DNA from 2 places in the Corynebacterium amycolatum genome. Region 2 is predicted to be linked to the other one. Evidence: riboswitches for the same ligand, from Rfam matches in the RefSeq annotation. Region 2 holds a riboswitch; the other holds the start of a gene.
The links. Region 2 has a riboswitch for thiamine pyrophosphate ahead of thiO (glycine oxidase ThiO). Riboswitches for the same ligand answer to the same signal wherever they lie in the genome.
Positions count from the first base shown of each region.

Region 1: linked by a shared signal. The riboswitch ahead of thiC (phosphomethylpyrimidine synthase ThiC) and the one ahead of thiO (glycine oxidase ThiO) in region 2 are both predicted to bind thiamine pyrophosphate.

Region 1 covers NZ_CP069513.1:2,343,767-2,359,495, reverse strand. The annotation lists gene I6J19_RS10315 (MFS transporter) at 1-643, opposite strand, end outside; gene I6J19_RS10310 (hypothetical protein) at 881-2,728, opposite strand; gene I6J19_RS10305 (hypothetical protein) at 2,725-3,255, opposite strand; TPP riboswitch at 3,639-3,760, shown strand; gene thiC (phosphomethylpyrimidine synthase ThiC) at 3,759-5,465, shown strand; gene I6J19_RS10295 (HtaA protein) at 5,846-6,829, shown strand; gene I6J19_RS10290 (glycosyltransferase family 87 protein) at 7,010-8,485, shown strand; gene I6J19_RS10285 (hypothetical protein) at 8,488-8,685, opposite strand; gene I6J19_RS10280 (M18 family aminopeptidase) at 8,950-10,332, shown strand; gene I6J19_RS10275 (M20 metallopeptidase family protein) at 10,468-11,883, shown strand; gene I6J19_RS10270 (alpha-amylase family protein) at 11,888-13,231, shown strand; gene I6J19_RS10265 (hypothetical protein) at 13,401-13,598, opposite strand; gene I6J19_RS10260 (DUF2339 domain-containing protein) at 13,687-15,729, opposite strand, start outside.
Region 2 covers NZ_CP069513.1:1,042,483-1,058,211, reverse strand. The annotation lists gene I6J19_RS04635 (amino acid ABC transporter permease) at 1-508, shown strand, start outside; gene I6J19_RS04630 (amino acid ABC transporter permease) at 508-1,446, shown strand; gene I6J19_RS04625 (BCCT family transporter) at 1,662-3,473, opposite strand; gene I6J19_RS04620 (alkaline phosphatase D family protein) at 3,682-5,268, shown strand; gene I6J19_RS04615 (ThiF family adenylyltransferase) at 5,305-6,507, opposite strand; gene I6J19_RS04610 (thiazole synthase) at 6,507-7,352, opposite strand; gene thiS (sulfur carrier protein ThiS) at 7,382-7,615, opposite strand; gene thiO (glycine oxidase ThiO) at 7,629-8,813, opposite strand; TPP riboswitch at 8,800-8,922, opposite strand; gene I6J19_RS04595 (thiamine phosphate synthase) at 8,993-9,751, shown strand; gene I6J19_RS04590 (potassium channel family protein) at 10,040-10,741, opposite strand; gene I6J19_RS04585 (TrkH family potassium uptake protein) at 10,734-12,164, opposite strand; gene trpB (tryptophan synthase subunit beta) at 12,587-13,912, shown strand; gene I6J19_RS04575 (hypothetical protein) at 13,979-14,134, opposite strand; gene I6J19_RS04570 (pyridoxal phosphate-dependent aminotransferase) at 14,951-15,729, opposite strand, start outside.

The DNA.
Region 1 (15,729 bases), 1.2 Mb from region 2:
TGGTGAGAAAATCCCAGCGCTTGGCTGGGTTGGGCTGATTCGGCGGAGCAAAAATCAGCGTGCCAATGATTGCGAAAACTACTACAGGGATATTGATAAGGAAGATTGAGCCCCACCAGAAGTGCTCCAATAAGAAACCGCCAACGACGGGGCCAGCGGCGGCACCCAGTGTTGCCGTGGCAGACCAAATGCCAATAGCTGTGGCAAGTTCACGAGGGTGGTGGAAGGTCTCACGTAGCAGTGCGAGGGTCGCCGGCATCATGGTCGCGGCGCCCAGTCCTAGACAGCCGCGGGCGATGACCAGCGCCCAGGCGTGCGGCGCAAAGGCCGCGGCCAGGGAAGAGAAGCCAAAAATTGTCAGGCCCACAAGAAACATCTTGCGGTGACCGATGCGGTCGCCCAGGGTGCCTGTGCCGAGGAGGAGTGCGGAGATCACCAGTGGGTAGGCGTTGATGATCCACAGGCCCTCTAACTCGGTTGTGTGGAGCTGCTCGCGCAGAACCGGCAGAGCAGTGTAGAGCACCGAGTTATCTATGCCGATGAGTAGTAGGCCGGCGCTGATGATAGCGAGGAAGATCCACCTGTGGGTGACTGAAGTGGGCGGATTAGCCCTCGTGGAAGCGGCGTGGTCAGTACTTGTCATTCCAGTAACTGTAACGAACGTTCGGTTTAGTTACAACCTCTAAAGGGTGCTGATTTAGACCTAAAACTTCAAGAAAAGTAAGCCGATCCCGCCCAAGGAGCCGGTGAAAAAGTGTCTAAGTTGCAGGCGTTGTTGAGGTGCGAATTCACGGACGCCGTTCGATCCCCCGTGGCGCCCGAGCGGGTAAAAGTCAGCATGAACGCGCTGACTTTATGCTCGGAGGCTTACGCGCTGACTTTACGCTCGGACGTTGTGGCCAATCACCGCCGGGATAGTAATGGGTGCATCCCCGAAAAGCTCCTTCTGGTATTCGTTCTGCTCGAAAGCGCCAGCATCGTTATCCCTGATCGTGGCCACGTTTGTCAGTTTGCGTGCCGACGGTGCGGAACCCTTTTGGAGCAATCCACCACGGCTGCCCGCAGTGGTGGCCGCGAAAGCCCCTGCGCCACGGTTTCCAGCAGCGGCGCCCGCGGTTCCGCCAGCAGCACCCGTAGCTCCGGTAGCAGTACTGTTGCGCGCACTGATTAGGGAATTCATCAATCCACTTCCGCGCTGTCCAGAGCTATTCGAGACGGTTGGCAAGGCAGAACCAGCGACCCCGGGACCCAAGCCGGTTCCCATCCCGCGACCCGCTGTCGGCGCTGGCATACGACCGGGACTCGAAGCCGGAAATCCCGAGGCCGGGGGACGGGGGCTTGAGTTTCCAGAATACGGCAGTGCCGGGATATTGCCCGCTGGTGTGAGTCCCGCAGTGCGTCCTGCACCGAGGGAGCCAGCCGGCCGGTTGCCGTGAACTCCGTAAGGCGAAACTCCTTGCGGTGATGAGCGTTGAAGTGGGGTGCTCGCCCCCGAAGGAGCGACCATGGCTGGATTCGCCGCATTCGGTTGAGCCATAGCTGATTTACCGGTCGGGGATGTTGGCGAGATTGTGGAGCTCGTTGGGCTGCTAGGTGATGCGGGGTGCACAGGGGTAGCAGACGGATTAGTAGGGTTCGACAAAGTCGAAGCGCTCGGTTGCAAGTGCGAAGGAGCGGAAGGGCTCGCGGTTGTGGATTGCGGTGTCGGAGAATCCGGAACAGTTGAGGTGGCACCAACTGGTGCGCTGGCGGCCTGCATGCTTCCAGCCATCCCCGCAGGCGAAAGGCTGAACTGGCTAGTTCCAGAACGTCCGGCGACTGTGGCTCCAACGGACACCTCGGCGGTCACACCACTTCCCGCATCGGCAGAAACCAGGTTAGGAATTCGGGGAATAGCGGTCTGTAGTTGTGCGGTATACGGACCAGAGAGAAAGGCTGCTACCTCGGCCTGTTCAAAAGCCTTTTGCGCGCCAGGGTTTGGGAGTGCTTTGGACTCGGCTTCGATCGCTGATAGTGCATTGACGGCCATCGCCTTCACAGATGGCAATACGGCAAGGTGCCCGGCCATGACCTCAGATGCGGTGGCGATGCTGGTAGCGCGTGCGGCCAGACCTTTCATTGTTGAGTCCGCAGCAGAGAAGACAGCACCGCTGTTGCTCGACACCAAGCCGGATGAGATGGAGGTTAGATTGCTGGCCAACGTGGTCATAGTGTCGGCGAAGTTATTCCAGTAGGCGATTGCCTCGGCTACGGCACCGTCGTTTGTTGAGGAAAACATGGATAGTAGGGACTTCGCATCGAGACCAAGTTCCGCGGAAAGAGTGACTGGCGCGAAAGTGAGACTTCCAGCTTCAAACATCGGCCGACGCTGAAATACACCGCTTGTGCGCGCTACTTCGGCAAGGGAAGCGCCGTCACCATTGAATGGGTTAATGCTTCGAAGAATCCGATTCATGGTGGACTCGTGCTCAGTGATCACGCGACGGAAGTCAGCGAGATTTGTTTGCGCCCACGTGAGCTGTTTGCCCAGAGACAATCCGATGGCAGCAGAGCTTCCTGAGCTGCCGGAAATTGCGAGACTGTGTTCTGTCGCCACCAGCTGGAGTGACGGAACCTGTGAGTAGCCGGCCAAGTTTGGCTGGATATGGATGGCATTATTTGCCAGCAAATTCGTGGAATGGAACTTCTGAATTGCAGAGTCGATTGTTGGAATTACGGCATGCATCATGATTCTTCCCCCAAATAATCAATTAACAGCTCATTTACTGGAGCGCACAGCCGGTGCTGTGGGTCAGGGCTATCTTGTCCGGTTGTGTCGATAACGAATCCGAGAGCTCCTTGTTCTGTTTCGACAGAAGCAATACAGGCGGAACTTCCGAGCGGATTGATTTGAGTGAATGTCACCCAATTGAAAATCCCTTCGTGATGAGCCAAAGGCTCGGCACTGTAGCGTTCGAGTTGTGAGTGAGCGACCGCAGCATGCCAGATGCTCAGCAGGCCGGAAGCATCGGATTCAATAACGCAGCCAATCTGTTTATTTCCTTCGATTCGGCCCTCCATGTACGTCTGCTCCCGGAACCCCAGCCTGTCTAAACGCCCCATAATCGCAGGGTCATCACACGGATTGGTCAGTACGAATTCAGGTGCGTCGTAGTTGTAGTGCCCATCGGGACCAAGTGGAGCATCACCGGGCTCCGGCGGATTGTTGGGTGGAAGCACACCCGCAGGTAACGTCACGCCCGAGTCAGTAGTCATGGTTGTCGCATTGTCGCCGACAGGTTGAACGTCCTCGACGGATGCCTCGGTCGATGCGCAACTAGTCCCCGTTATTCCCCATAGAAGTGCTGACAGTAGGGCGGCAGTAGTCGCCTTTTTCAATTTTCCCTCCCCAAAGAATTTGTGTGAGAAAGATATAACACCGCGGTCGCAATTGCGCTTGCTGAGAAGCCGAAAAATAGACCGGCTGTGGATAACTTTTAGGGGGTGTGGACAACGCGGTCGCCGTGCAAAACGACGCCTCTGCGTAGCCACCACCTGCACCTTTGGGGTGCGTTCCCCGGGACGTCGTTAAGCGTTGGTGGACAGCATGGGTGTAATAACCGAAGTAATCCGAACGATTGGTTAGACTATGAGGCGCATTACAAAACCACGGGAGTGCCAACCGAAATTCCGGCACTGAGAGGACGCTAGGGATCGAGCGTCGACCGGACGAACCTGAATCTGGGTAATACCAGCGTAGGAAAGGGATGTGTTGCTTCATGGCCGCACGTGTATCTGTATCCGCTCCGCCGAAAGAGGGCGAGGTTACAACTGGCCCGATTTACCGCAGCAACAAGCATTACGACGAGGTTGCGTTCAGCAACGATTTCGGTGAGGCGAACCTGCGCGTTCCAGTCCGTCGAATCAATCTGACGGACGGCACTCACTTCGATGCATACGACACCTCGGGTATTTACACCGAGGAAAACCCGGAACTGAACCTGAAGGAGGGGTTGGCTAAGACTCGTGACTCGTGGCCGAAGGCTCCGGCGGTGCCGGCGGTTGCAGGCTCTGAGGAGGCCCCGAAGGTCAAGACGCAGCTGGCATGGGCTCGTGCGGGAATTGTCACCCCGGAGATGGCGTTCATTGCCGCTCGTGAAAATGTGGATCCGGAAGTTGTTCGCGAAGAGGTTGCTGCGGGGCGTGCCGTGATTCCGGCCAACCACAAGCACCCGGAGACCGAGCCGATGATTATTGGCAAGCGCTTTGCCACCAAAATCAACGCCAACATTGGTAACTCGGCTGTGACTTCGTCCATCTCCGAAGAGGTGGAGAAGATGGTGTGGGCGACCCGTTGGGGCGCGGACACCATCATGGATCTGTCCACCGGTAAGGACATTCACGAAACCCGCGAGTGGATTCTGCGTAACTCCCCGGTGCCGGTTGGTACGGTGCCGATTTACCAGGCGCTGGAGAAGGTTAAGGGTGACCCGGCCAAGCTGACCTGGGAAATCTACCGCGAAACCATCATTGAGCAGTGTGAACAGGGCGTGGACTACATGACCGTTCACGCGGGTGTGCTGCTGCGCTACGTGCCACTGGCCGCCAACCGCGTTACCGGCATTGTCTCCCGCGGTGGTTCGATTATGGCCGCATGGTGCCTCGCGCATCACCAGGAGAGCTTCCTCTATACGCGCTTCGCTGAGCTGTGCGACATTCTGGCACAGTACGATGTCACGTTCTCCCTCGGTGACGGCCTACGTCCGGGCTCCATTGCCGACGCTAACGATGAGGCCCAGCTGGCTGAGCTGCGGACCCTCGGCGAGCTGACCAGGATCGCCAAGTCCCGCGGCTGCCAGGTCATGATCGAAGGCCCAGGCCACGTTCCGATGCACAAGATCGCTGACAACGTGAAGTGGGAAGAGGAGTGGTGTGAGGAAGCTCCGTTCTACACCCTCGGCCCGCTGGCAACCGACATCGCGCCGGGCTATGACCACATCACGTCGGCTATCGGCGCGGCAATCATTGCGCAGGCTGGTACCGCCATGCTCTGCTACGTCACGCCGAAGGAGCACCTGGGTCTGCCGAACCGCGACGACGTCAAGGTCGGCGTGATTACTTACAAGATTTCCGCGCACGCCGCTGACCTGGCAAAGGGGCTGCCGCGCGCTCAGGAGCGTGACGACGCGCTGTCGAAGGCCCGTTTCGAGTTCCGTTGGCATGACCAGTTTGCACTGGCTCTGGATCCGGACACTGCGCTGGATTACCACGATGAGACCCTGCCCGCAGAGCCGGCAAAGACCGCGCATTTCTGTTCCATGTGTGGTCCGAAGTTCTGCTCCATGCGTATTTCCAAGGATGTGCAGGACTACGCGAAGGAACACGGCCTGGACTCCGTTGAAGCTATCGAGGCCGGCATGGCTGAGAAGTCCCAGGAGTTCGCTGATCAGGGTGGTCGCGTCTACCTGCCGATTACCGCGGAGTAATTGGTTGTCTCAAAGCTGCTGAAGCAAACCGCGGTCGAGCTCTATTGGGCTTGGCCGCGGTTTTCTTTTGCCCTCAGCCATTTCTTCCAATCCCAGCGCTGAGACTCAAACGGGGGTGGATAAGGCGCGCCTTAATAAATAGGTTAGGTGAGCCTAATATACAGGTGTACATTGCTTGTATGCACAGTCTGAAGTTCCTGACTTTCGATCATTCCCACCGCCATCTTGCGGATGCTCACGAAACTCGCCTTTCGTCCGGCTCCGAATCATCGCCCGTTGGAGAAGGCAAGCGTCGACCGGTGAGGCAGAGTGCGCGCAGAGGTGTTACTGCGGTTTCGCTGTCCGGCGCCATGGTCCTTTCGGTGTTTGTGTCCCCAGCAATGGCTGAAACTGCGAAGCCAATCGTGCCAGACAACTTTCCCAATGTGATTAATCCAGCGGAGAACTTCCAGCCGCAGGATCCGAAGTATGTCGAATCCCCGGAAGTTACTGTCACTTTTGAGGACGGCACACCAGCTGAAGGTGCCACGGTTCATCGCGGCGATGTTCTTATCGTTCGCGGTAGTGGTTTCAATCCGTCGGCCAACCGTGGTGGTTACCCGCTTCCAATTCCTCCGGGTGTGCCCAATGGTGTTTACGTTCTCTACAGTGCGTTCCCAGACTCCTGGAAGCCAAGTGAAGGTGCTCCGTCCTCGTCGCGGAAACATCCGCACGACAACATTGCTTGGGTCACTCCGGTTGGAACTCTCGAGGCAATACCGAACCAGGGCGTCGACATGCGACGTTCTATCGCTCGTCAGGCTACCCCGATGGCGGATGACGGCAGTTTTGAGGCCCGCATTGTTGTTGACCCGCCGGAGACTCCTGCCGGTGATAACTGGGGTATTTACGTCTACCCGGCGGCAGGCTCCATTAATGAGGCCGAGGAAATCTACATCCCGTTGAATTATTCCGATGCTCCGGGCAAGAATGCCCCGGCTCCCTCCAGCGAGGATTTAGTCATTTCTGTGTCTGCGCTGGAGAAGGTATTCGGCGCACTGGGTGGTGGGGTCACTGCCAAGAATGGTGCCCTAGAGCCTGAGGCCGGTGTTGTCTCATTTACCCGCGACAATGACAACAGCGATGCCGAAGGGGAGAGCTACCGCGGAGAAGTTCACATCACCGCGAAGTTCAGTCTGGTTCATGTGGTCGTCCGTAATCCACGCATTGAGGAAGGCCCGACCGGAAAGATTATTACCGCAGAGGTCTCGCAGGGCTACGACGTCGGCCCGGATGAGATGGAGCGCATGCCCATAGCCGCTGTGGTCAACAGCGATGGAGATCAGCTGATCACGACTATCGGCACTATTTCACAGATTCGATAGTCCTCCGGCCATCACGGCCGCCAACTGTCGTCCTCCTGGCACTTTGTTCAAAGTAAGCCGTTATACCTTGTGGGTTCTTGCGGGTTGTAACCACTGCCGTATTGGAATCACTACATTAGATAGAGGCGCTTACCAGCGATGAGGAGGAACGTGGGACGGCATAGTCGGGCAGAAGGACCTGTGTCACAGGATGGAGCATCGTCACAGGCTGCGGAGTCGCAACGTGCTGTTGCGAAGTCTCGGTCACAGGTCTTGCGAAAAATGTGGGCTCGCAAACCCAGTCAGGCCCCCGCGCTGGCGCAATCGCCTGTGATGAGCTGGCCTCTTATTCTGGTCTCGCTGCTCGGTGGTCTTGCCTCGCTGTTGGCCTGGAATGGTCGTACTCAGCCGGACGATTGGGCTTCGCTCTGGGTAGGCGGGCTACTTATGGACAGGGGGCTTGCGTCCCATCTCTATGACGCCGATCCAATCGATTTCACCGCCATGAGTGGAGAGGTCTGGCCACGCCTGGCGCAGGAAGTGCCTGCGCCATTTACGCATCCCTTTGTGCAAAACCCTTTGTTCGCAAAGGCTCTGGGAGCGATATCCCACGTCATGAGCTTTGAAACCTCGGTTGCTTGGTTGCTCTTTCTCTCTGGAATGGCCGTCGTGGTCCTCGTCGCAGCCTCCTACCACCTGTGGTTTCGGTCCACCATGCCCTGGGGCATCGCAGCGCTGGTTACCGCATGCGTATTCGCTCTGCCGACCACTCTTAATTCGTTCTGGATCGGTCAGACGACACCGCTGATTGTCGCGGGCGTCGCCTATGGTCTTGCTGCCTCGCGCACTCGTCATTGGCTCGCGGGCATCCTGCTCGGCATCGTCGCATCCATTAAATTGACTCCGTATGCGCTCATCGCTGTGATGCTCTTTTTCGCTTATCGACGGCGCGCAGCCCTCTGGTCGCTGGCCACCACGGCGGTACTGGCGGTCTGGATGTTTATCCGCGTTGATATGTCGGTGATTTCGGATTGGATTGATCGAATCGGCGACATTGGTTCATCGGTCTTGGTCGGCGGTGCGAATCAGTCGTTGGCGTCGACTTTAGCCACAGACCTGGGCAAACCTGATTTATTAGTAACAGTGGTTCGTGATTACCCGAGTCACGTGAAAACGATTCCACTGTGTATTGCGCTTGGCGTGGTGTTGATGGTCACGGCAGTTGCGTGGTTGAACCCGGTCTACCGGTTTGAATTTCTGATCACGGGCGCTTGGCTTATTGCAGCCACATTCTCATCGATTCTTTGGACCCACTACATGTTGATGCTGGTCACATCTGTGTTCGGTTTGGCCGCCATGGCGCGGACCCGATTGACCAGACAGTGGCCGTATATCGGTATTGCGTTGCTAGTGGTCCTGCTGACGTTTCCTGTGACAAACCCGATTGCTGCTACGCCATATACCGGCGGATTTATGTATTCGGGGATTACTGCGATGCTCTTGACGCTGGCATTGATGCTAGTTATTGGTGGCTGCCACGCGTTTGCGGTACATCGGTATGGCGATGGTGATACAGGCGAGGTTGGACCTGGTTTTGGCAGTGAATTAGCTGCCGTGGAGACGTTGAAATTTCCTCAGCCAGAGCCAATGGTCTTATTCGACTTGAGGAAGCGCTAGATTTAGCGGCTCAGCATAGAGACGATGTCACGGGGAGACATGTCGCTGTAGATCTCATTCCGGGTGCTCTTAACCTGGTGGCCGAAGTGGACTGCGTTAGCGTCACTGCTGGTGTCGCGGGTAAGAGCTTCGCGTAGCGGCTGAGAGAAGAAGGCGCGCTTGGTAGTGAAAGAACGGGGGAACAGGTTTTCAAGGCTCACGGTATAAACCCTTTCTGTGGTCGGAATCCGGTCGGGACTCCGGTTTGAGAGTTTCTGTATTCAAACGGTTTTCTTTGATGCGGTTGCCACTATATGTCTGAATATGCCCGATATCGAGTTAAAACGGGCAAAAGTGACTAAGTGGATACCGTTCCCAACATGAAAGCTGCATCACACTGTGGACCGGCTTAATGCTCGGTTACGGTCAGTTGTGGGCTCCAATACAATGAAATGCGGAATCAAATGTGAAGTAGGAGTTTGGTTATGGCTATTTCTTCGGCACCCACCACTGAGTCCCCGGATTCGGCGGATACCTCGGACGCGGCATCGCGCAGCGTTCCGGCGGCAGCGCTCAGTCACGTTGAGGATTTAATAGATTTTGTGACTGCGTCGCCAAGCTCATTTCATGCGGCACAACAGGTCGTTGACCGTCTGAGTGCAGCCGGTGCCACGGTCGTCGACGAGCACGAACAGTGGCCAAGCGAACCCGGTGCCTATGTCCTGCGTCGCGATGGCGCTGCCGTTGCTTGGATCGTCCCGGAGACACCAGCTGCCGATTTGACCGGTTTCCGTATTGTGGGTTCCCACACGGATTCGCCCGGTTTTCGTGTGAAGCCCAATGCGCGCGCCTCGGCCGCAGGCTATGCGCAGGTCGCCGTCGAGGTCTACGGCGGCGCGTTGTTGGGAAGCTGGACCGACCGCGAAATTGAGTTCGCTGGCCGTGTAATTGATAAAAGCGGCAATGAGCACCTTGCCCGCACCGGTCCGGTCGCACGCATCCCGCAGTTGGCTATCCACCTCAATCGTGCGGTTAACGAAGAGGGGTTGAAGCTTCACAAGCAGAATCACACTGCACCAATCATCGGACTGGATACCTTCGGCACCGATGTGCACCAGATCATCGCCAATGCTGCGGGCCTGTCTATCGACGACATCGTCGCCTGGGACCTCATTTCCTTCGACACTCAGCAGCCGCGCACCTTCGGTGCTCACGATGAGTTCCTGGCTTCAGGCCGGCTGGACAATCTGCTCAGTGTTCACTCCTCCCTGGTCGCCTTCGAGGCCTTGCTCCGCCAAGACTGGAGCACGTCAACCACTATCCCCGTCATGGTCGCTTTTGACCACGAGGAAGTCGGGTCCGCCTCCACCACGGGCGCTGCAGGGCCACTGCTTGCCGACGTTCTGTCCCGCATCGCAGCGGCCACAGGCGCTGACCTGGAACGCACCCAGCAGCTTTACCGCGGTTCCATCTGTCTCTCTGCCGACGGCGCACACGGTGTGCACCCGAACTATGCAGGTGAACACGAGCCGGGGCACCAGCCGGAACTCAATGCTGGCCCAGTGGTGAAGATCAATGCCAACCAGCGCTATGCCACCACGGCGGCTGGTCAGGCCGAGGTTGTCCGAATTGCAGCGGAAACCTCCAAGCGCATTGGTCAGGAAGTGCCGGTGCAGTATTTTGTCTCTGCGAACCATAAGCCATGCGGCTCCACTATCGGCCCAATCACCGCAACGCGACTGGGTATTGACACCATTGATATCGGAGCTGCGATGGTCTCCATGCACTCGGCGCGTGAGATGTGCGGCACGATTGATCCATGGTGGTTGGCCGAACTCACCGTGGATTTTTGGGGTGCCGGAAACTAGCAGCTCGCTGGCAGCGCTTAAGTCACCTCTAGCAGGGGAGATGTCGGGGCGCTGTGGCCGTCGTGAAGCGAAAATGGGTGAGGGAATTTCCGTAGCTGCTCGTCGTGGAGTCCATTTTCTGTCATGCTATGAACCATGACTGATGCTAACGACACCCTGCCGTCGCACCGCCTTGAAGTACCCATCGAAGAGGCGGTGGCATGGCGTCGCCAACTGCACCAGAATCCGGAGCTGAGCTTCCGGGAGTACCGGACCTCGGACATGATTGAGGATCTGCTCAATCAGTGGGACATCCCGACGTACCGGTTGACCCCGACGTCCGTAATTGGCGTCATCGAGGGCACAGCAGGCGACCCCAGCACGGGCCGTGTGATCGGCTACCGCGCGGATATTGATGCGCTGCCGATTCAGGAGGAAACGGGACTGCCGTACGCCTCGCGCACGCCGGGTGTGATGCACGCCTGTGGTCATGATGTTCACACGGCGATGCTGCTGGGCACTGCGAAGGTGCTTTCCGGAATGCGCGATCAGCTGCACGGCAAGGTGCTGTGCATCTTCCAGCACGCCGAAGAAATGCTGCCGGGCGGGGCTCGTGAGCTGGTCGACAAGGGCGCCGCCGATGACTTAGATGAGGTCTATGCCTTCCACGTCGCGCCGCATCCGGTGGGGCATGTTGGGATTTGCGCTGGGCGAGTGACAACTATGTCGGGCATCGTCTCCATCGCGATTCGTGGCCGTGGCGGACACTCCTCGAACCCGCAGCTGTCGATTGACCCGGTGCTCATCGCCAGCGAGGTGACTCTGATGCTGAACACGATTGTCTCCCGCGATGTGGATCCGAAGCACATGAACATTGTCAATGTCGGCTCACTGCATTCAGGTGAGGCCGGCAACGTGATTCCGGATACGGCCAACCTGGAAGTGTCCATCCGCTCGGTGGATGAGGCCGACTGGGAGATTGTCTGCCAGCGTATCGAGGCCGTCGTCAACGGCGTCTGCCAGGCTCACGGTGCACAGGCGACTTTCGACTGGCAGATTCCGTACCCGATGGTGGTCAACGCCGACATTGCGGTCAATCGTGCTTGGCATGCGGCGACGAAGGCGGTTGGCAAGTCCAAGGTGTTCGCTGCCGATCCGTGGGCTCCTTCGGATGATTTCTCGTATTTTTCCCGTGAAGCGCCGGGCTGTTACATGTTCCTCGGCACCGGTGGCCCGGAAGCGGGTAATCCCTTCTTTCTTCACAACTCCAAGTTTAAAATTGTGGAGAGAGCCATGGTCAGCGGCATGCGCACGGAAATCCAAATCGCGCTAGATGCACTGAACCCGTCGAAGAGCCAACCGCCGGAGCGCCCTGTCGCATCTCCGATCATGCCCGCAGCAGGTACCGTGCCTCCACGGCCGCGGAATGCAGGCCTTGGCACGCCGAAGTCGCATGCGGGCCAGGCGCGGGCGTCGTCAAGCGAATCGGCGGGGGAGACCTCACCGACCCCTGAGGCTGCGACGGCACCAGATAATTCCAATCAGCCTCAGGCACCTAGAGAGGATGCATAGGACAATGTCCACTACCCCCAACGCCCCTGATAAGACGCTCGCTGCCGCCGCACCTGAGTGGACGAAGTGGGCGATTGGATGGCACGTCTATCCACTGGGGTTTGTGGGAGCGCCCATCCGTGAGAAGGATCGAGGCGCCGCGCCGGTCAATCGAATTCGCAAACTGATTGACTGGCTGCCCTACGTCCAGGAACTGGGACTCAACGTCCTGCAACTGGCACCAGTTTTCGAGTCCACCAGCCACGGCTACGATACCGAGGACTACTACCGCATTGACTCGCGCCTAGGCACCGAAGAGGACATGAAGGCCGTCATCGAAGCTGCCCATGAGCGCGGCATCAAAGTGCTTTTCGACGGCGTCTTCAACCACATCGGGTCAGAGGCGCCCGCGCTGAAGACCGCGAAGGAAAACCCTGACTCTGAAGAAGCGCAGCTCTTTGCGTTTACGCACTCAGATGGCGACATGATCGCGTCGGTGTTTGAGGGACATGAGAGTTTGGTCGAATTCGATCACACCAGTGACGCGACTGTTGATTTTGTCGTGAACGTCATGAATTACTGGCTGGTGCGGGGGATTGATGGCTGGCGCCTGGATGCGGCCTACGCAGTGGATCCACAATTCTGGCACAAGGTTTTGCCGCGAGTGCGTGCTGAGCACCCGCATGCTTTTATCTACGGGGAGGTCATCCACGGCGACTATGCGGAGATTGTGTCGGTGTCCGGCATGGACTCGGTGACGGAATACGAGCTGTGGAAAGCGACCTGGTCGGCGCTGAAGGAGGAAAACTTCTTCGAGTTGGACTGGACTCTGAAGCGCCATAACACCTTCGCGGAGTCTTTTGTGCCGGTGACGTTTGTGGGAAACCACGATGTTTCACGCATTGCGACACAGGTAGGGGCCGACAAGGCCGTGCTGGCGGCAACGGTGCTGTTTACCGTGGCCGGTGTGCCACTGGTCTACTACGGTGACGAACAGGGCTATACCGGTCTCAAAGAGGAACGCATCGGCGGTGACGACCAGGTCCGTCCAGTGTTCCCGGATAGTCCGGAGGAACTCTCTACGCTCGGCGAGGCTCTCTACCGCTCCTATCAGCAGCTCGTTGCGTTGCGCCGCCGATTCCCATGGCTGCACTCCGCTCGCGTGGAGACTGATGAATTGCGCAATGGTTTCCTTCGCTACCGCGTGATCGCGACCGATGCGGCGCTCGTGGACGATGCTGCCGGGGCCTCGGGTGAGGCTGGAGTTTCCGGCGAGATGCCCTCGCTCATTGTCGAGCTGAACCTGGAAAATGGCGCAACCAGCGCGGTAATCCGTGATGGTGACCACGTGGAATTTGAGTTTTCCTAGGCTCTCATCGTGGCTCTAGGCTGCCCCCAGAGAACCAAAACCGCCCGGACACCATGGCCCGGGCGGTAATTCTTTCGCGCCCCATCGATGAGTGGGCACAAGGGGTAGTGACTGCGTTTCTGTTTGCTAACTACCTCGGTTTTCGCAGTTTCAATTATTGAATCTGCAGTTACATCTCTGCGGTCTCAGCAGGAGTCATCTCGTCGGAGGGTGCCGGTGTGGTGGCCTTCTGCTCGAAGGTCTCCGACGGGTTGGCCTGGTCGCCGACCTTTACGTCCGAGTCAACCTCGTTCGGGGGAGAGCAAGCGACCAGGGCTGCTGCGGCAATGGCGGATGCGGCGATAGCGCCGGCGATGCGGTTACGCATGGATGTGGCTCCTCTGTCGGAAAAACAATAGCTACAAGGGCTAATGAACTTTTCTCACATTATCTTAAAGCAATATCTTAGAGGATTCTTAACGGCTTGCGGGAACCAAGGGGCCAATCGCCCCCGCGCCGATGCATAGCGTTGCCCCCGGAGACGCCTTTTCCACATCGACACGGAGAGTATTTCCGCCACCGTTGAGGTACGCATAGCGCGGCCGCAGATCGTTGTTCATCTTCACGACCGTGGAACCAGCGCGGGTTTGCTCTTCAGTCTCGAAAGGATTGGGTAGCGACAGGCGCACATCCATGTCCTCAGAGGCGGTGGCCGGGAACTCAAGCACCCAGTCACCGAGCTTGATAATGTTCTCAAGCTTGATGTCCTCCGACGCAGTGCCGTCCTCACCAACTGTGATGTGATGGCCACACTGCTCGACAGGGCCATCGGTGACCCGGGTAATCTCGGAGACCTTGGCGTCGATAAGCGAACCGTCGGTATTGAACATGCGTGGGTGACCGGTGACGCGCTCAAATGGTGGGCGATCGGCGACCGCATCAAAAACGCGCGAGTACATGTTCATCGGAGCGGCGACGGGCACGAGAATCTCGAAGGGGACGGGCTGGTCAATGAGGTTGTAGTCGATCGCCTTGTCGGGGCCAGCGGCGTCGGCCTCCTCGCGCAGCGCGGACAGCGACGCCTTGGTGTTGCCGATCCACTCCATTGCGATGTCATCAGACCAGGCATTGCGGTAAGTAACCACGGAAATCGAGGAGGTGACCGCCAGTGCGACACCCAACGACCAAATCAGAATGTGCGTACGAGCCGGTAGCAGAGCCGGCGCCTCGTCCTTTGGCGGGAGTCCCGCCAGGGAGATCGCGACACAGATAGCGATCACGAGCGCGACATCAGAGTAGTAGTGCAAAGTGTGCGCCAGCACGCCGGAGGTGTTCTCTCCCGAGCGGAACAGGGTGATGGCGAACAAGGTGGTGAACATGTACGCCACCGATAGCGTCCACGGAGCCCAGCCACGGTAGTCGCGGCCAATGAGGGTGGCAGACAGAATCAACAGAATAATGCCGCCGAGAGTAATCAGCTGAGACGAAGCGGAGGCAAACGGCTGTCCCGGAGCCCAACGTTCCCAACTTGTTGGCCCGCCGATGATGCCGGCAAAAATCTGGCCGAGGCCGTTGAAGAACAGTTCGGGCTGTAGCTTGTCAGAAATGAAGCCGGTAGTTTCGGCGGGGCCGAAGTAGTACCACAGTGCCCAGGCGCCGGTCAGCAGCATCGATGGGATCCAGATGACTAGGCCGCGACGGAGAACCTGCAGGATATTGCTGCGCTCCATGTAAGCCAAAGTGATGACAACCAGCATCGAAATCGGCGCGATAGCCAGGGACTTCTCAAAGAATCCCAGCGCCACTGCCAGCAGTACAAACAGACCAGCGGCTTCCCACGGGCGGGGGCCGAAAGAACGACGCATAGTGGTGCGAATAGCGACAATCATGAAAACCACGAATGCCAGGTGGAACGGCTGGGAATTGGCCGCAGCCGACCACCAGGTGTCTCCCGGAAGCATCAGCGGAGTCCAGGCGACGACCGTGATGAGGAAGAGCGACACCAGCGTGCGGCCAGTGAGAAGCTCAAAGAGCTTAGTGGTGGCGTATGTCAGCGCTACCGACATCACGGCCATGGTGATAGCCGGCAGCCACCAGTTCCACGGCGCAATGAGGTGATAGAGGCCTTGCACCAGGAAGGCCAGTGGTGCAAGGTGCCCGTCGTGATCCTGAAGCAGGTAGTCCTTGCTCAGCAGCGAGGTGTCGTAAAGGCGGCCAACGATGATGAAGTCATCCCAGTAAAAACCATGGCTAGTCAGAACCAGAATGCGAGCGACAAGCTGTATCGCAATAACAACTCCGATGAGTGGCCACCACTGCTTCGCAGACAGGTCAAGTCTCTCGCCCCACGTCAATGAGGGCATGTAGTATGGGCGAGAACTTTCCTGCTCAGCGGTGTTGTCAGCACCAGGGAACTCGGCAGTTTTCACTGCGGAATCCGCGGCTGTCCTCTCATCGCCGACTGTCGGCGGATGAGGGGTTTGGGCAGTTGGGGTATCTCCAGTAGATGACCGCTCGGC
Region 2 (15,729 bases):
CCGCAATACGCCGCTGACGTTGATTGTCCTGCTGGCCTCGATGGGCCTCTACTACAACTTGGGCCTGCTGCTGGCTGCGGAGAATGACTCCTTTATTGTCAAGCAGAACTTCCGCCTGGCGGTGCTGGCTTTTGTTGCCTACACCTCGTGCTTTGTCGCGGAGTCCCTGCGTGCCGGTATTAATACTGTGCCATTCGGGCAGGCCGAAGCCGCCCGCTCCCTGGGGCTAAGCTTCGGCCAGAGCTTCCGCCACATCATCTTCCCGCAGGCATTCCGCGGCGCTATCGTGCCGCTCGGCAATACCCTGATTGCACTGACGAAGAACACCACGATTGCTTCGGTCATCGGTGTGGCTGAAGCGTCGCTGCTGATGAAGACCATGACCGAAAACTACGCCAGCGATATCCTGATTATCTTCGGCATCATCGCTGTCGGCTTTATTATTCTGACTCTGCCGACCGGTCTGTTCTTCGGCTGGGCTGGCAAGCGATGGGCGGTGAAGCGCTAATGGCTACTCGCGCAACAGTTCTTTACGACGCGCCAGGCCCCAAGGCTCAGCGCTTCAACCGAATTCTCACCTGGATCGTGGCCGCAATCACCGTTGCGATCCTCGCCTGGGTGGGAATGAAACTGGCCGACAAGGGCCAGTTCGAGGCCAATAAGTGGTCGTTCTTCCTCGAATCCACAACCTGGACCACATACATACTGCCCGGCCTGGTCAGCACCATTGTCGCGGCTGTCGTCTCTATTATTCTGTCGCTGGTGATTGGCGCTCTCCTGGGCGTCGGCAGGCTGAGCCCAATCGCACCCGTGCGCTGGCTGTGCTCGGTGATTGTCGAGTTTTTCCGCGCCATCCCGGTGCTGGTGCTCATGCTGTTTGCCTACTCGGTGTTCGCCATCTGGCAGCTGTTCCCGTCGAATTACCTCGGCTTTGCCGCTGTTGTGTTTGGTCTGACCATGTACAACGGATCTGTGATTGGCGAGACCCTGCGCTCCGGCATCGAGTCGCTGCCGAAGGGCCAGCGAGAAGCCGCGATTGCGCTGGGTCTCTCCCACCGCCAGACGATGGTCACCATTTTGCTGCCGCAGGCAGTCGCCGCAATGCTGCCGGCGATTATCTCGCAGATGGTCATTGCGCTGAAGGACTCCGCGCTGGGTTACATGATTGGCTACGTCGAGGTTGTCCGCTCTGGTCGCCAGCTTGGCGAGTACTACGGCGCCATGATTCCATCGCTGGTCGTCGTGGCAATCATTCTCATCGCCATCAACTTCGGCCTGGCCAACCTTGCCGAGCGCATCGAAAGCCAGCTCCGCGCCGGCCGCGCTCGACGCAACATCATTGCGAAGGTCCCGCATCAACGCGACGTGGGTGTCACCACTAAGGATGAAACCAATGTCGACTGGCACGCCGAAGGCCACCGAGATCTGCGTGGCACTCACGAGTAAAGCTCGCCGCATTACCCACGCACCCACATTCGCTTTACGACGAACACAGCGACGCCGCCCATGGAAACTACTTTTGGTTTCCGTCGGGCGGCGTTTTCGTAGTTGGCCTCGCCTTCGCTCCTATCGATGAGCTACTCACTGATGGACAGGCTCCGGTGCATCTATAGGTGAATAGCGTGGCCACAAGTGCCGGGCACTACTGCGACCGTGCTCTACTACGACTCAGACTTGGTCCCCGACTCCTCTGGCTCCTCCGATTCCGACTTTTCGCCAGACTCAAACTCACCTTCAACGACCACATCGGACTGAATAACCAGGCGTCCCTCGTCATCGTGGGTGTACTCAAAGCGTGGTAGCTCATTGCCCTCTTCGTCGTAGCCCGGTGCGGGTGCGGCTTCGTGCTTCTCCAACTTCTCTGGAGTGTCGGTCTTGCTCCACTGTCGCGTGACTGGCTTGCGCACGGCCATGTGGTCATCACTCATGCCCTTGACCAGGGAGTACATCATGATGAAGTGGAGGAAGAAGAACGGCACACCAATGACAATCACCGCGGATTGCAGCGCTTCCAGTGCAGTTTCACCAGAAATCAGCAGCAGAGAAGCTGCCACAGCACCGATCATGATGCCCCACAGCACGCGGTAAAAGGTCGGGGCCTTGTTTTCTTCACCGGTGGACATCATGTCCATTACCATCGCAGCGGAGTCGATGGAGGTGACGAAGAAGATCATGATCACAAAGAGCGCAAATACGCTGACAAGCGTTGCCAGCGGGTACTGCTCCAGGAGGATAAAGAGTGCCGGCGAGGGATCTCCGCCTTCGACAACTGGTTTGGTCAGAATACCCGGATTCTCATTTTCCAATTCAAAGCCTGCACGCCCGAAGATGGAGAACCACATAATTGACACGATTGTCGGCAGTGCAATCACACCGGCGATGAACTGACGTACTGTACGGCCACGAGAAATACGGGCGACGAACATGCCCACAAATGGCGACCAGCAGATTGTCCAGGCCCAGTAGAAGACCGTCCAGGCACCCTGCTTCCAATTCGGGTTGACGTCGTAGGAGTCAGTCCAGAACATGACGCGTGGCAACGCATCCAAGTAGACACCTGTCGTGTCGACAGTCTGGCGCAGCAACGTCAAAGTCGGGCCCATCAGCAGCACGAAGACCATCAACCCCATGGCGGCCCAAATATTGGCATTGGACAGCAACTTGATGCCCTTGTCCAAACCACGTGCCACAGAGATCGAGGCAATCACAATAATGATGGCAATCAGAATGAGCTGCACCATCGAGTTTTCCGGGGTACCGATTACACGAGCAGCACCGGAGTTAATCTGCAGCGCACCCATGCCAACCGATACCGCGATACCGACGACCGTACCGATGATGGCAACGGCGTCGATAAGCTTGCCCGGCCATGAGTAGATGCGGGCACCGAGCAGCGGCGCGAAAATCGAGGAGACGCGTGGCGGCAGATGGCGCTTGTAAATGAAGTATCCCAGTGCGAGCCCCGGAAGCGCCATGATGACCCACATGTGAATACCCAGGTGGTAGATGGTAAATGCCATCGCAGTGTTCTGAGCTTCGCGGGTCATCGGCTCTTGACCGAACGGCGGGTTGTAGGCGTGGTTGAGTGGTTCAGCCACACCCCAGAACATCAGCATGGAGCCAGTACCACCGGCGAAGAGCATGCCGAACCACTCAGCGATGCTGTATTCGGGCTCTTCGTCGTCATCGCCAAGCTGAATGCGTCCGTAGCGGGACACGAACAAGCCGATGAGGAAGATAAAGCTCGCAGAAACACCACCGATGAACAGCCAGCCCAGGTTAGATGTAACCCATTCGGAAGCGGCCGAGTAGGCACCCCGAGCTGTGTCCCCCAGCACAACGGTCACTGCCACAAAGAGGACAATGAAACCTATCGCTGTCGTGAAGATCAACGGGTCGGTCGGCAGGTTCTTAAGAAAACCGCCCGACTTCTTTTCTTGCTTGTTTACTTGTGGCGTTGTTGTAGATCCCATTGTCGGGGTCGGCGCCTTTCACTTCTAGATTGTCTGTCTTTAAAAGACAGCTCGGAAGACACATTCCTCCCAAGTCAGTTATCTACGTTACAAAAAGAAGCGGAGCCATTCTCAATAACCGGGTCTTTGTACTGCAATTGCGACTTTTCCCTTCGAGTTCACGCCGGTTTAACCGAACATCAAAGTGGAAAACCTAAAGTTCGACTCCATGCAGCTTTCCCGTCGTAGCGCTCTACGTTTAGGCGCATCCACCGCACTTGCTACTTCAGTCACGCTCGCTCATGCCTCTGGAGCTGCCGCTTCAGTTACACCGGGTTCGCCGTCACTGGCCTCCCCAGGGCTATTGCGTTCTCGGCCACAGCTCACTCACGGCGTTGCAAGTGGCGATATCCGCGGCGACGGCGCATTAATTTGGGCTCGCTCAGACCGCCCCGCCCACATGGTTGTTGAAACTGCCGCGACAGAGAGCTTCCAGAATGCCAAGGTATTCCGCAGCAACTCTCTGTTAACTCCGGACACGGACGGCACCGGACGTCTACGTGTCGTCGGTCTCGAGCCGGGACAGGAAATCTTTTACCGCGTCACGCTCGAAGAGGCAGATACTGGAATCTGCTCTGATCCCGTTATCGGCACCTTCCGTACTGCCCCCAACCGCGCATCCAACATCCGCCTGCACTGGTCCGGCGATGTCGCAGGACAGGGTTGGGGAATTAACGACGAGATCGGTGGCTACACCGGCTTTTCCACCATGCTGGAGCGCAATCCAGACCTATTCATTCACTCAGGCGACACCTGCTACGCCGACGGTCCGCTGGAGGAATCCGTCACGCTTTCCGACGGCACTGTGTGGCACAACCATGTCACTCCGGCCAAATCCAAAGTTGCTGAAACCCTCGAGGATTATCGCGGCCAGTACTCCTACAACCTCATGGACAAGAACTACTTGGCCTTCAATGCGCAGGTTCCGCAGCTGGTCCAGTGGGATGACCACGAAACAGTCAACAACTGGTACCCCAACGAAGTCCTAGACGATGATCGCTATACCGAGCGCGATGTCAACACCCTGGCCAAGCGCGCCTACCAGGCTTTCCATGAGTGGCAGCCACTTGATCAGCAAATGGCTGTTGATGGGCGCGTATACCGCAAGGTTTCCTACGGCCCTTTGCTAGACATCTTCATCCTGGATATGCGCAGCTACAAGGGAGAAAACACTTCCAATAATCCGCGCTCGACAACCGAAGAACCAATCCTTGGCGAAAAGCAGACAAACTGGTTAATCGACTCCCTCAAGGACTCCCGCGCAACGTGGAAGATTGTTGCCAATGACCTACCGCTTGGAATCATCGTCCCCGACGGCGACGATGGTGACCAAGAAAGCGTATCCAATGGTGCCACCGGTGCGCCTGCAGGACGTGAACGTGAAATCGCCCGTCTGCTCAGCGCCATTAAGGATGTTTCAAATATCGTTTGGCTCACCGCCGATGTGCACTACACCGCGGCTCACCACTACAGCCCGGAGCGCGCACAGTTCACTGACTTCGCACCCTTCTGGGAATTCGTCTCCGGTCCTCTCCACGCGGGCGCTTTCGGCCCCAACGAAATGGATCCGACCTTCGGGCCGAAGGTGGAGTACGTCCACGCACCGGGTAAGGACAATGCCAACGCCGACCCCACACAGGATTTCCAACACTTCGGCGAAGTCGATATCGACGGCGACTCACGCGAGATGACTGTCCGTCTGCTCACCACCCGGGGCACCGAATTGTGGTCGACAACGCTGCAGCCGCAGGCGTAGGCAAGCTGTTCAACAGAGCGTGGTGGCAGCTACTAATTAGTGCGTTCCGCCACGCTTCACGACGGTCTCCTGCCCCGCCGCCTGCCAGGCCACAATGCCCCCGTCCAGGTTAATGAGCTCCGGCGTGACACCATCAGCCTCGGTATCGCTGGCCAGCAGCTCAATCGCCTGTTGCGAGCGGGCCCCCGAGTGGCAGTGAATGAGAACTCCCTCTGCCCCAGTTGCGACACCGTCAGCCTGCGCAAGTGCCTCATTCACAGCAGCCCACCCACGGCTGCGAATGTCACCGAGTGGCACAAGCACAGATCCGGCAATGGCGACCTCCGCGTGCTCATCGGGTTCGCGTACATCGATGAGAGGCACTCCCCTGGCAAGAAGCTCGTGCGCCATGTTGGGACCGATGCTGCGCACGCTCTGCGCCGGGTCCTCTTCATCCTCGGACCACGATGCTGCGCACACCTGCGCAATTTCGGTCAGGTCGGAAACGGGTTCGCGCTCCGGGTCGGCTGCAAAGGACAGTGTGCGGGTGGTTGCCTCCAGGGCGTCGATAAGCACGAGCTTGCCAACGCCGACCTTGCCAACACCAGTGAGCACCTTGATTGCTTCGACGACCATCATCGAGCCAATCTGTCCGACCATTGCGCCGAGGACACCACCTGCGGCGCACGACGGTACGGAGCCGGGGTCGGGAATGTCGGGGTAGAGATCGCGAAGCATGGGACCGTGGCCTGGCCAGAAGACGGACAGCTGCCCGGCGAACTGCAGAATCGTGGCCCAGACCAGCGGTGTTCCGGTCAGCTCCGCAGCATCGGAGGACAGGTAGCGCGTGGCGAAATTGTCCGCGCCGTCGAGCACTACATCGTGAGTGGCAAAGAGCTCCTCGGCATTGTCGACGCTCAACCTGCCGACAATTGCGGTCACCGATGCCTCGGAGTCGAGGCGCCGCACGGCATCGGCGGCGGATTCGGCCTTCGGGCGACCAATGTCAGACTCGCGGTGAATGACCTGGCGCTGCAAGTTGGACTCGTCGACTACGTCATCGTCAATAATGGTGATGTGTCCGACCCCTGCACCGGCCAGGTACAACAACGCGGGCGATCCCAGGCCACCAGCGCCGATAACGAGGACGCGGGAAGCTCGCAAAGTTCGCTGCCCCTCGGCGCCAAAGCCCGGCAGTGTTAGATGCCGCGCGTACCGACGCAGGTCACGATCCGATAGATTGACCCCCTGCTCAGCCATTACAGCGAATCCTGCTCGCGTGCGCCGCTGACGCGCTCGGTGATGATTCCCTCAAACGACGAGCTCGCCTGAGCCAGTCGGCGGCGTGGAATGCGACCGGACTCGCGAGCAGTCAGACCCGCCTCAACGCCGAAGCGCATCGCCGTGGCCATTCCCACCGGATCATGCGCACGTGTCACGGCGGATGCCAGCAGCACCGCATCGCAGCCCAGCTCCATTGCCTGCGCTGCCTCGGAGGCGGTGCCGATGCCCGCGTCCAGGATGATGGGCACATTCGCGCGGTCAACAATCAGCTCGATGTTGTGTGGGTTGAGAATTCCCAGGCCAGTGCCAATCGGAGAGCCCGCCGGCATGACCGCCGCACAGCCCAGATCCTCCAGGCGCTTGGCCAGCGCCGGATCGTCATTGGTGTAAGCGAAAACCACGAAGTCGTCAGCCACCAGCTGCTCCGCTGCCGCAACTAGTTCAACTGGATCCGGCAGCAGAGTGTCCTCGTCGGCGATGACCTCGAGCTTCAGCAGGTTGGTCTCCAGCGCCTCGCGGGCCAACTGCGCAGTCAACACCGCGTCACGAGCGGTATAGCACCCCGCGGTATTCGGCAGCGCCGCGATATTGTTGCGCTGCAAAATCTCAAAAACGTTCTGCTTCGTGCCGGGCGTAAAGCGGCGCATCGCCACCGTAGTCAGCTCGGTGCCCGAAGCCACCAGCGCGCGCTCCAGCGTATCCATACTGGTCGCACCGCCAGTTCCCATAATCAGACGGGAGTTCAATTCCAGCCCGCCAATGCGCAGCGGTTCCCGTGTAAGTTCGCTCGTCGACCCGGCTTCGTTTTCCTGTGCGGACATATTTGCCTGTGCGGACTTCTCAGTCATCTCTAGCCTCCCTGAACTGCTGTCACGATGTCGATTGCACCTGCCACGGGCGTGGTCGCCCACTTGGCACGCGGAATCACCGCACCATCCACGGCTACTGCAATCCCCAGGCGGGTACCGTCCGCGGCGGTGCCGTCGTCGTTAAGCGCGTGCCCTGTGTGCTTTGCGACGAGATCTGCGACCATCTCCCCCGCAGCCGGTGTGTAGCCTTCGCCATTGAGTGTTGTGGTGGACATAAGCGAGCCTCCTCTAGTCGCTGAAGCGGAATGGATCGACGGCGGAAAGAAGCGCCGGGTCGTTATCATTTTCTCGACCGGCGACGACATCGGCGGTGAGCTTGGAACCGATAGCCGTAAGCAGAATGCCGTGGCGGAAGTAGCCGGTGGACACGGTCAGTCCTGGAGCCACGCGGCCAATCATGGGGACATCGTCCGGGGAACCCGGCCGGGCGCGGGCGGTCATCTCGTAGATTTCGCAGTCGAGAATGCCGGGCACCAGGCGGTATGCGTCGCGGAGTAGCTGGTGGACTCCTTCGGCGGAGACACCGGTCAGGTCATCTTCACGCGAGGTAGCGCCGAGCACGACGGTGCCGTCAGCACGCGGGACGATATAAACCGGACGCCCCTGAACCACACCGCGAATAGTGCGGGTGACCAGCGGCCGCAGGCGCTCCGGTACACGCAGACGCAGCACATCCCCATAGACCGGGCGCAGTGGCAGATTCAGATTCTCCGGCAGCCCGGTGATATCGGCAGTGTTCAACCCCGCAGCCAGAACGACCTCATCGGCGAGGTAATCATTTCCGTCCGCACCGCCCAGACCGATGGCGCGGTCGGAAGCGTAGATAACCTCTTGCGCGCGGGTGCGGATGACACGGTCTCCCAGGATGGTCAGCAGTGCGTCGGCGAGCAGACGCGGATTGACCTGGTGATCTCCTGGAATATCCACCGCACCAACACAACCCGGCCCCAGTGCCGGCTCGGCCCGGCGCGCTTCGGTGGCGGTAATGCGGTTGATCTCCATACCCATGTCATGCTGCAACTCAACGAGCTCGCTAAGGGTCTGCCGGTCGGCGGCATCACCCGCACAAACAAACGTGGAATTCTCGATGTAGCCGACATCGTGGCCTGATTCCTCAGCGATGGCCTGGGCAAAGTCGCGGTAGAGCTTGCCCGACTCAACCATCAGCGGATACAGCGTCGGCTGATCCCACACGACTTCGGCCACCGGCGCCAGCATGCCAGCTGCGGCGAAAGTTGCGCCGGAAACGGGCTCGGCATCGAGGACGGTCACATCGAATCCCCGGCGAAGTAGTCTCCATGCCGTCGCCAAGCCAATAATGCCCGCACCTGCGATAACAACGCTTGACGACGTATCCCCTGTGCCACCCTCACCTATCGAGGCAGCACCCATAGCGGCAGCATTCACTGCCATTCCTCCCTCCGGCGGCATAACCCGCATCAGGTAAAAGCGGTCGGCGTTATTCGCCCTCTCAGCCAGCGGCATCTCATCGATGCCGAGTACGGCTCCCGCGGAACGTAGTACTCCCCCATCATATGACTTCCCGATGGCCGCCACTACACCGCATCCTCGACCTCGCCTAACATGGGGACATGAACGCCTCATCAGCTGCCACTCGCACAACACGACGCGCCCTGCTTGCCGATGCCCGTCTGTACCTCTGCACCGACTCGCGTGCATCCCGCGGTGATCTGCGCGAATTTCTGCACGCCTGTTACGAAGGCGGCACCGACATCATCCAGCTGCGCGACAAGAAAGTCGACACTCGCGACGAGATTGCCGCCGTGGAGATCCTCGCCGAGGTCGCCGCTGAACACGGCAAGCTCTTCGCCGTCAATGACCGCGCCGACATTGCCGCGCTGACCGGCGCAGACATTCTGCATGTGGGCCAGGAAGACCTCACGACCGAGCAGGCCCGCCAGATCGTTGGCCCCGAGGTTCTCATCGGCCGATCCAACCGAAATCTGGACATGTTCGCCGCCTCACTTGCCGACGATGGCATCGATTACGCGGTAATCGGCCCGGTGTATGCCACCCCGACGAAGCCCGACCGTCAGCCCGTCGGAGTCGAGATGGTTCATGAAGCTGCGGCACTGGTGCGGAGAGTGCGGGCACAGGGATCAGCGGAGTCCCACCAGGATTCCGTGGCCGATATTGTGCGCCCACACGACCGCGGCGCAAGTGACCCCGTCAAGCCATGGTGGGCAATTGGCGGTATCAACGCCGAGACCGCCAATGCGGTTATCGCCGCTGGTGCGGAGCGCATTGTGGTGGTTCGCGCACTGACCGAGGCAGAAAATCCGGAAGAGGCAGCTCGTGCCCTGCGCGCTGCGGTTACGAACGGTCGCTGAGTTTCGTGGGTTAAGTAGCAAAAGTGTGGGTTAATAGGCAAAAAGTGTGTCCGCTCGGCGTGTCGCTGGGTGGGCACCATGTGCTATCTAGCCCTACTTTGCCCCAATGCGAGTTAGTGACTGCGTTTATGACAAAATTGGCCCAAAAATGGCCTGAAAGCGTCATAAACTCGCACAGTTTCACATTTGCAGCCCGTTGAGCTGGGCGTGGACCCCGCCTTTCCACACTGTTGGTCGTTGATTTCCATCGCGACGGAGCCCCGCGTGCACGGACTCCGTCGCTTCCTGTTACTCTCCGGCGAATGTCTCCAACTGCCGAATAGCGCCGGAGACAATCAGGAGATCACCTGCGGAAATGCGGTCGTCGGCAAGCGCAGGGCGGAATCGCTGACCGCGCTTTTGTACGGCGACAACCGTAATCGGTGCGCTCTGGTTAATCTCCGCCACCGTCTTATCCAGGCAGTGGATTGGCGGCGCGACCTTGCCTACTGCGTAATCGCGGTCGAACTCCAGGAAGTCCTGGACCTTGCCGCCGATGAGGTGCGCAATACGACGACCGGTGTCGGCCTCCGGGCGAATGACGTGGTGCACACCAATCTGGCCCAGGATTTTGGCGTGGGCCTGGTTATCGGCCTTTGCCCAAATCATGGGCGCCCCCATATCCACCAGCGCAGACGCGGTCAGCAATGAAGCCTCAATGTCACTGCCGATGGCGATAACAACACGTTCGGCTTCATCGACACCGAGCTGCTTCAGTACCTCCGGCATGGTGGTGTCGGCGGTGACCACGTGGTCGAAGGTCGAGGACAGCTCCTGAACCACCTTTTCGCGATGGTCTACGCAGAGAACCTCGATACCGCCAGCGACCAGCTCCTCGCCGAGTGCCTGTCCGAAACGCCCCATACCGAGGATGACAACAGGCGAAGAGCTGGCTTGGTTGGAGAAATGATCTGCAAAACCAGCAAACGGGTTGAATTTCGAGTTAGCCAATGAAGGGCCTTTCTTCTGGATATTCGTAGACGCGCTGGCGTGGGCGGGCGGCCAAGGCCGTCGCCAAGGCGATTGGGCCAACACGTCCGGTGAACATCAGCACGATGAAGATTGCCTGTGCTGCCACCGGCAGGTCGGCGGTAATACCTGTGGAAAGGCCTACCGTGGCGAAAGCACTGATTACTTCAAAAAGAATTTGGTCAGTAGAAAACTGTGGTGCTAGGAAACTGACGGCGATTACTGCCAGGAATACCTGGCCGATACCGAAGGCAAGGACAACGAGAGCCTGGCGCAGCACCTTTGGGTTGAGGCGCCGCCTAGCCACGGACACGGAGGTGTCACCGCGAATCTCCGCGAGAACAGCGGCGAGAATGACTGCCGACGTCGTGATTTTCACGCCACCTGCAGTACCGCCGGTGCCACCACCAATGAACATGAGGAAGTCAGTGCCCAGCAGTGTCGATGGGTGGAACTCCGCGTAATCGAGCGCGTTGAACCCCGCGGTACGCGGGCTCACACCAGCGAAGAATGAGTTGAGTATCTTCTCCCCCGCGGTGAATCCAGACATGGCATTGGACCACTCCCCAAAAGCCACCATGAGCGTACCCAAAGCAATCAGCAGAATCGTGCCTTTAATGGTGAAGCGAGTAGTCAGCGACCAGCGTTTAGGCAGCTGTCCTCGAGTGCAGACACTAAGCCACGCTTTGCCGTGCCGCCAGGCCTCGAGCAAAACAGGAAAACCCAGACCACCCACGATGAGGGCGAAGGCCAGTGGCAAAAGCACCCAGGCATCGCTATAGAACCCGATGACATTGTCGGTATACAGAGCGAAACCGGCGTTGTTGAAGCTTGAGATGGCATGGAACAAGCCTTCCCATGCAGCCTTTCCCCAGCCATACCCGTATCCGGAGTGGAACCGCAGCGTAAGTGCCACTGCCACCACAAACTCCACCAACAGAGTGAAGCTAACGGCAGCACGGACAACCCACGAAATCTCGCCCATATCCATACCGCGGCCTTCAACGCGGGCACCGGCACGGCGGTTCAGGCCGAGCCTTCCTGCTACGAAGAGGCCGAAAAGTGAAGCCAAGGTCATGAACCCGAGACCACCCAGCTGAATCAACAACATGATGACGACCTTGCCGAAGGTTGACCAATGGGTGGCCGTATCTACGGTGATCAGGCCGGTCAGGCTTGTTGCCGAGGTGGCTGTGAACAGCGCATCAGACAGCGCCGTGGGCAAACACATATCCCCAGGGCTCGGGGCGCACTGCCCCGTAGGATGGCTATTGACCGCCGAAATCGGCAGCATTAACAAAACCGTGCCAGCGGTTATCAAGGCGACATAACACCACACCACCAACGTCGTGGGACGAACTCCCCGACGTGTTTTAGTGGCCTGCCGCGACAGCGTAATCACCATCGGAACGTTAGTCCTCGTGGCCAGCGATGTCGAGGGGAATGCTGATATTCCGTCTCTGCATATGCCGGGACTTAGCGGGGAGCTGCTTTACGCCCCCAGACACCGTTGCGATATCCCGTACACATTTCGCGCCCCATCCCCGCCCCCACACCCCACCCCGCTTTGGCTACTACGGAAACCTTGAGTTATGGTCAGATTCATGATGACACCCCTGATGAACACACTCGCGCCGTGCGGCGCACAGTGGTGGTGGCTCGCCTAAGTCCGCGAGCAACGTCACGTCATCTCATTAATGTCGACGGCAAACCCGTCAAGTACGAGCTCGCAAGAAGATAAATCTGGCGGGCTCTTTTCTTTTATCGGTTCGGCGAAGAGAACCAGGGCCCGCTGAAATAAACAACAGCAACGAAAGGCTCTCTTCAATGACTGATTACAACCCCAGCGCGGATGCCATCGCCAAGGCTTCAGCACCGACTGCAACCAGGGTGCCGTCGGCAAGCGTTAACGGCGCGGGCGAGGTGCGCGAAACCCTCTTGCCTGCATTTTTCGGTCGCTTCGGTGGACAGGAAGTGCCGGAGTTCCTGCTGCCAGCACTCGATGAGCTGGAAGCGGCTTACATCGAGGCGATGAGCGATCCGGAGTTCCAGCGCGAGCTGGAAGAACTGCGTCGCGATTTCCTCGGCCGCGCAACCCCGCTGTTCGAATGCCGACGTCTATCCACGCCGAACACGACGATTGTGCTCAAGCGCGAGGACTTGAACCACGGCGGCGCGCACAAGGGCAACAACGTGGTCGGCCAGGCGCTGCTGGCAAAGCGCATGGGAAAAACCCGTCTCATTGCTGAGACGGGTGCAGGCCAGCACGGCACGGCCACCGCGATGGCCGCAGCGCTGCTGGGACTTGAGTGCGAGATTTACATGGGCGCGCACGATGTCGCCCGCCAGCACCCCAATGTCGAGCGCATGGAGCTCATGGGCGCGAAGGTCGTTCCCGTCACCACCGGCGAGGCCGGTTTGAAGGATGCTATTGACGAGGCACTGGTCGAGTGGAGCAAGACTCTCGACTCCACTTTCTACCTGCTGGGCACAGCCGCCGGGCCGCACCCATTCCCCACTATCGTGCGTGAATTCCAGCAGGTCATCTCGGAGGAGTCACGCAGTCAGATGGTCGAGCGTTACGGCAAGCTTCCCGACGCTGTCATCGCAGCCGTCGGTGGCGGCTCCAACGCCATTGGCGCATTTGCTAACTACATCGACGACTCCGATGTCGCCCTCATTGGCGTCGAGCCTGCAGGTGAGGGACTCGACACCGATCGTCACGGGGCGCCCATCAATGGGGGCAAGACTGGTGTCCTTCACGGCATGCGCTCATTTGTCATGCTTTCCGACGACGGCGAGGTGTTGCCATCGCACTCCATCTCGGCGGGCTTGGATTACCCGTCCGTTGGCCCGGAGCACGGCATGCTGAAGGAGAATGGCCGCGCCAGCTATGTCGGAATTACCGACGAGGAGGCGCTGGAAGCGTTCCAGCTGCTCAGCCGCATGGAGGGCATTATTCCGGCGATGGAATCCTCGCATGCGCTGGCGCAGGCCATTAAAATTACGCGACTCCGTGAAACCTACCCTGCCGCTGGTAGCGAGTTCGGGCTGCCGGTTCACGAAGGCGATGAGCCTTTGCTGTTGCTCGTGAACCTGTCGGGTCGCGGTGATAAGGATATGGAGCAGGTCCGGGAGTTCCTGAACCAGTAGGAATAACCAGTAGGGATTGCTTCCCCACTAGCTGCCTAGCAGGAATCGGACCAAAGCTAATTCTTGTTAGGCAGCACGGCGATCGTCAGCGGCGATGCCCTGCTTCGGGTTCGCCTCCACGATGGCTTCGGCAAGCAGCGATGCCAGCGCATCCTGCTTGGATTCCTTGCCGTCCTGGAAAATCGGGGACACAGTATCCATAATCTCGTTGAATGCGTTCATCAGAGGTCACCTCTCTTAAGATCTCTTTGATCTTTATTGTTGGACTTCTCCAACCGATTCTTTGCGATTCAGCAGTTGAAACAATGTTTCATCGAACCGTTTGGAACTTATGACTTGCAACCGTAGACGACAACACAAGACCTGGCAAGCACTAAACTTTATTTTTAGTTAACCGTTTGTTAACTTTTGGACACTTTTTAGCTCAGACACTGAGCCACAAACAGTGCCCCTCAACGCCGCCCCATACCTCGCTTTACTGCCCTTGATAACCGCTTCAAAATCACGCTCTTTTACACAGCCGAAAGCCAGGCGCGAAAGTCTCTTTTGGCCGAACATAAACTATCCCCACTGAAAGCGCTTGTAACCATCGTTGAATGTGGATTACACACCACACTCAATCGTCACCCCGCGCACGAATAGCCACCAGCTTCCCAGGGGTCCACCCCAGCGCCAGTTAAAGAAAAAGAACCCACTGCCAGCATAAATAGCCCACCAACAGAGCTGCCGACCGCCGAAACCACTACCGTGAAGGCCATCCCACCCCTCTATCAACTCAACCCTAGCCTCGCTGGATGTGGCCGCAGCCACGAAGCCTTCAATCTGAGGCAGTTTTTCCGCCTTTACGGCGAACGAGCAGTCAGGAAAACAGAGCCCCAACGCCTCCCTCCCAAAACTGCCCCAACATCAGCCCAGCAAGCGGTTACCGGCACAGGATTTAAAGCAGCGATTCGTCCACCGAGCCCCTATCTCAACCGACCTCAAAAACACCCCTGAAAGGGTGAGGTAAATCACATCGCAAACGTCGCTAACGGCCGCTTAACCACGACCAGTGAACGCCCCAATACGCCGAATAGCCTCTTCCATCTCGGAAGTCTCACCGGCGAAGCAGAGGCGAACCCACTCATGGCCGTTCTCTGTGTCGAAGTCGATTCCAGGGGCAACGGCCACGCCCGTTGCAGCCAACAGTTCCCGAGCCCATGTCATGGAGTCGACGGAGTTCGGGTCGTCGTAAAGCCCTGCGATATTGGCATAGATATAGAAACCGCCGTCGGGCGGGGCGATATTACCGAGACCGACGCGGGGCAGCCCCTCGAGCAAAACGTCGCGGTTGCGCGCGTAACGCCTCACGTGCGAATTGAGCTCGGCAATGGACTCGGCGCTGAACGCCTCTACCGCCGCTTCCTGCGAAATTGCCGGTGGGCAGACAGTGAGGTTGGCTTCGAGTCGATCCAGGGGCGCACGCAGCCACTCTGGAACGATGAGCCAGCCGACGCGCCAGCCGGTCATCGAGAAGTACTTACTGACACTGCCGACTACGACCGCCGCATCAGAAAACTCGCGTGCTGACGCGCACTTTCGACCATAGGTAATGCCGTGATAAATCTCATCGGAGATGAGCAGGCAATCGTGCTGCTCGCACCACTTCGCAATGGCACGCAGCTCGTCGGCATCGATAATGGTGCCAGTGGGATTGTCCGGACTGGTGACGATCACGGCCTTGGGCACGCGCGGAAGTTCCTGCAGGTGTTGGACAGTGAGCTGAAAGCGGGTCTCGGGACCACAGTCAATCTCGACAATGTTGGCGCCGAGCGCCT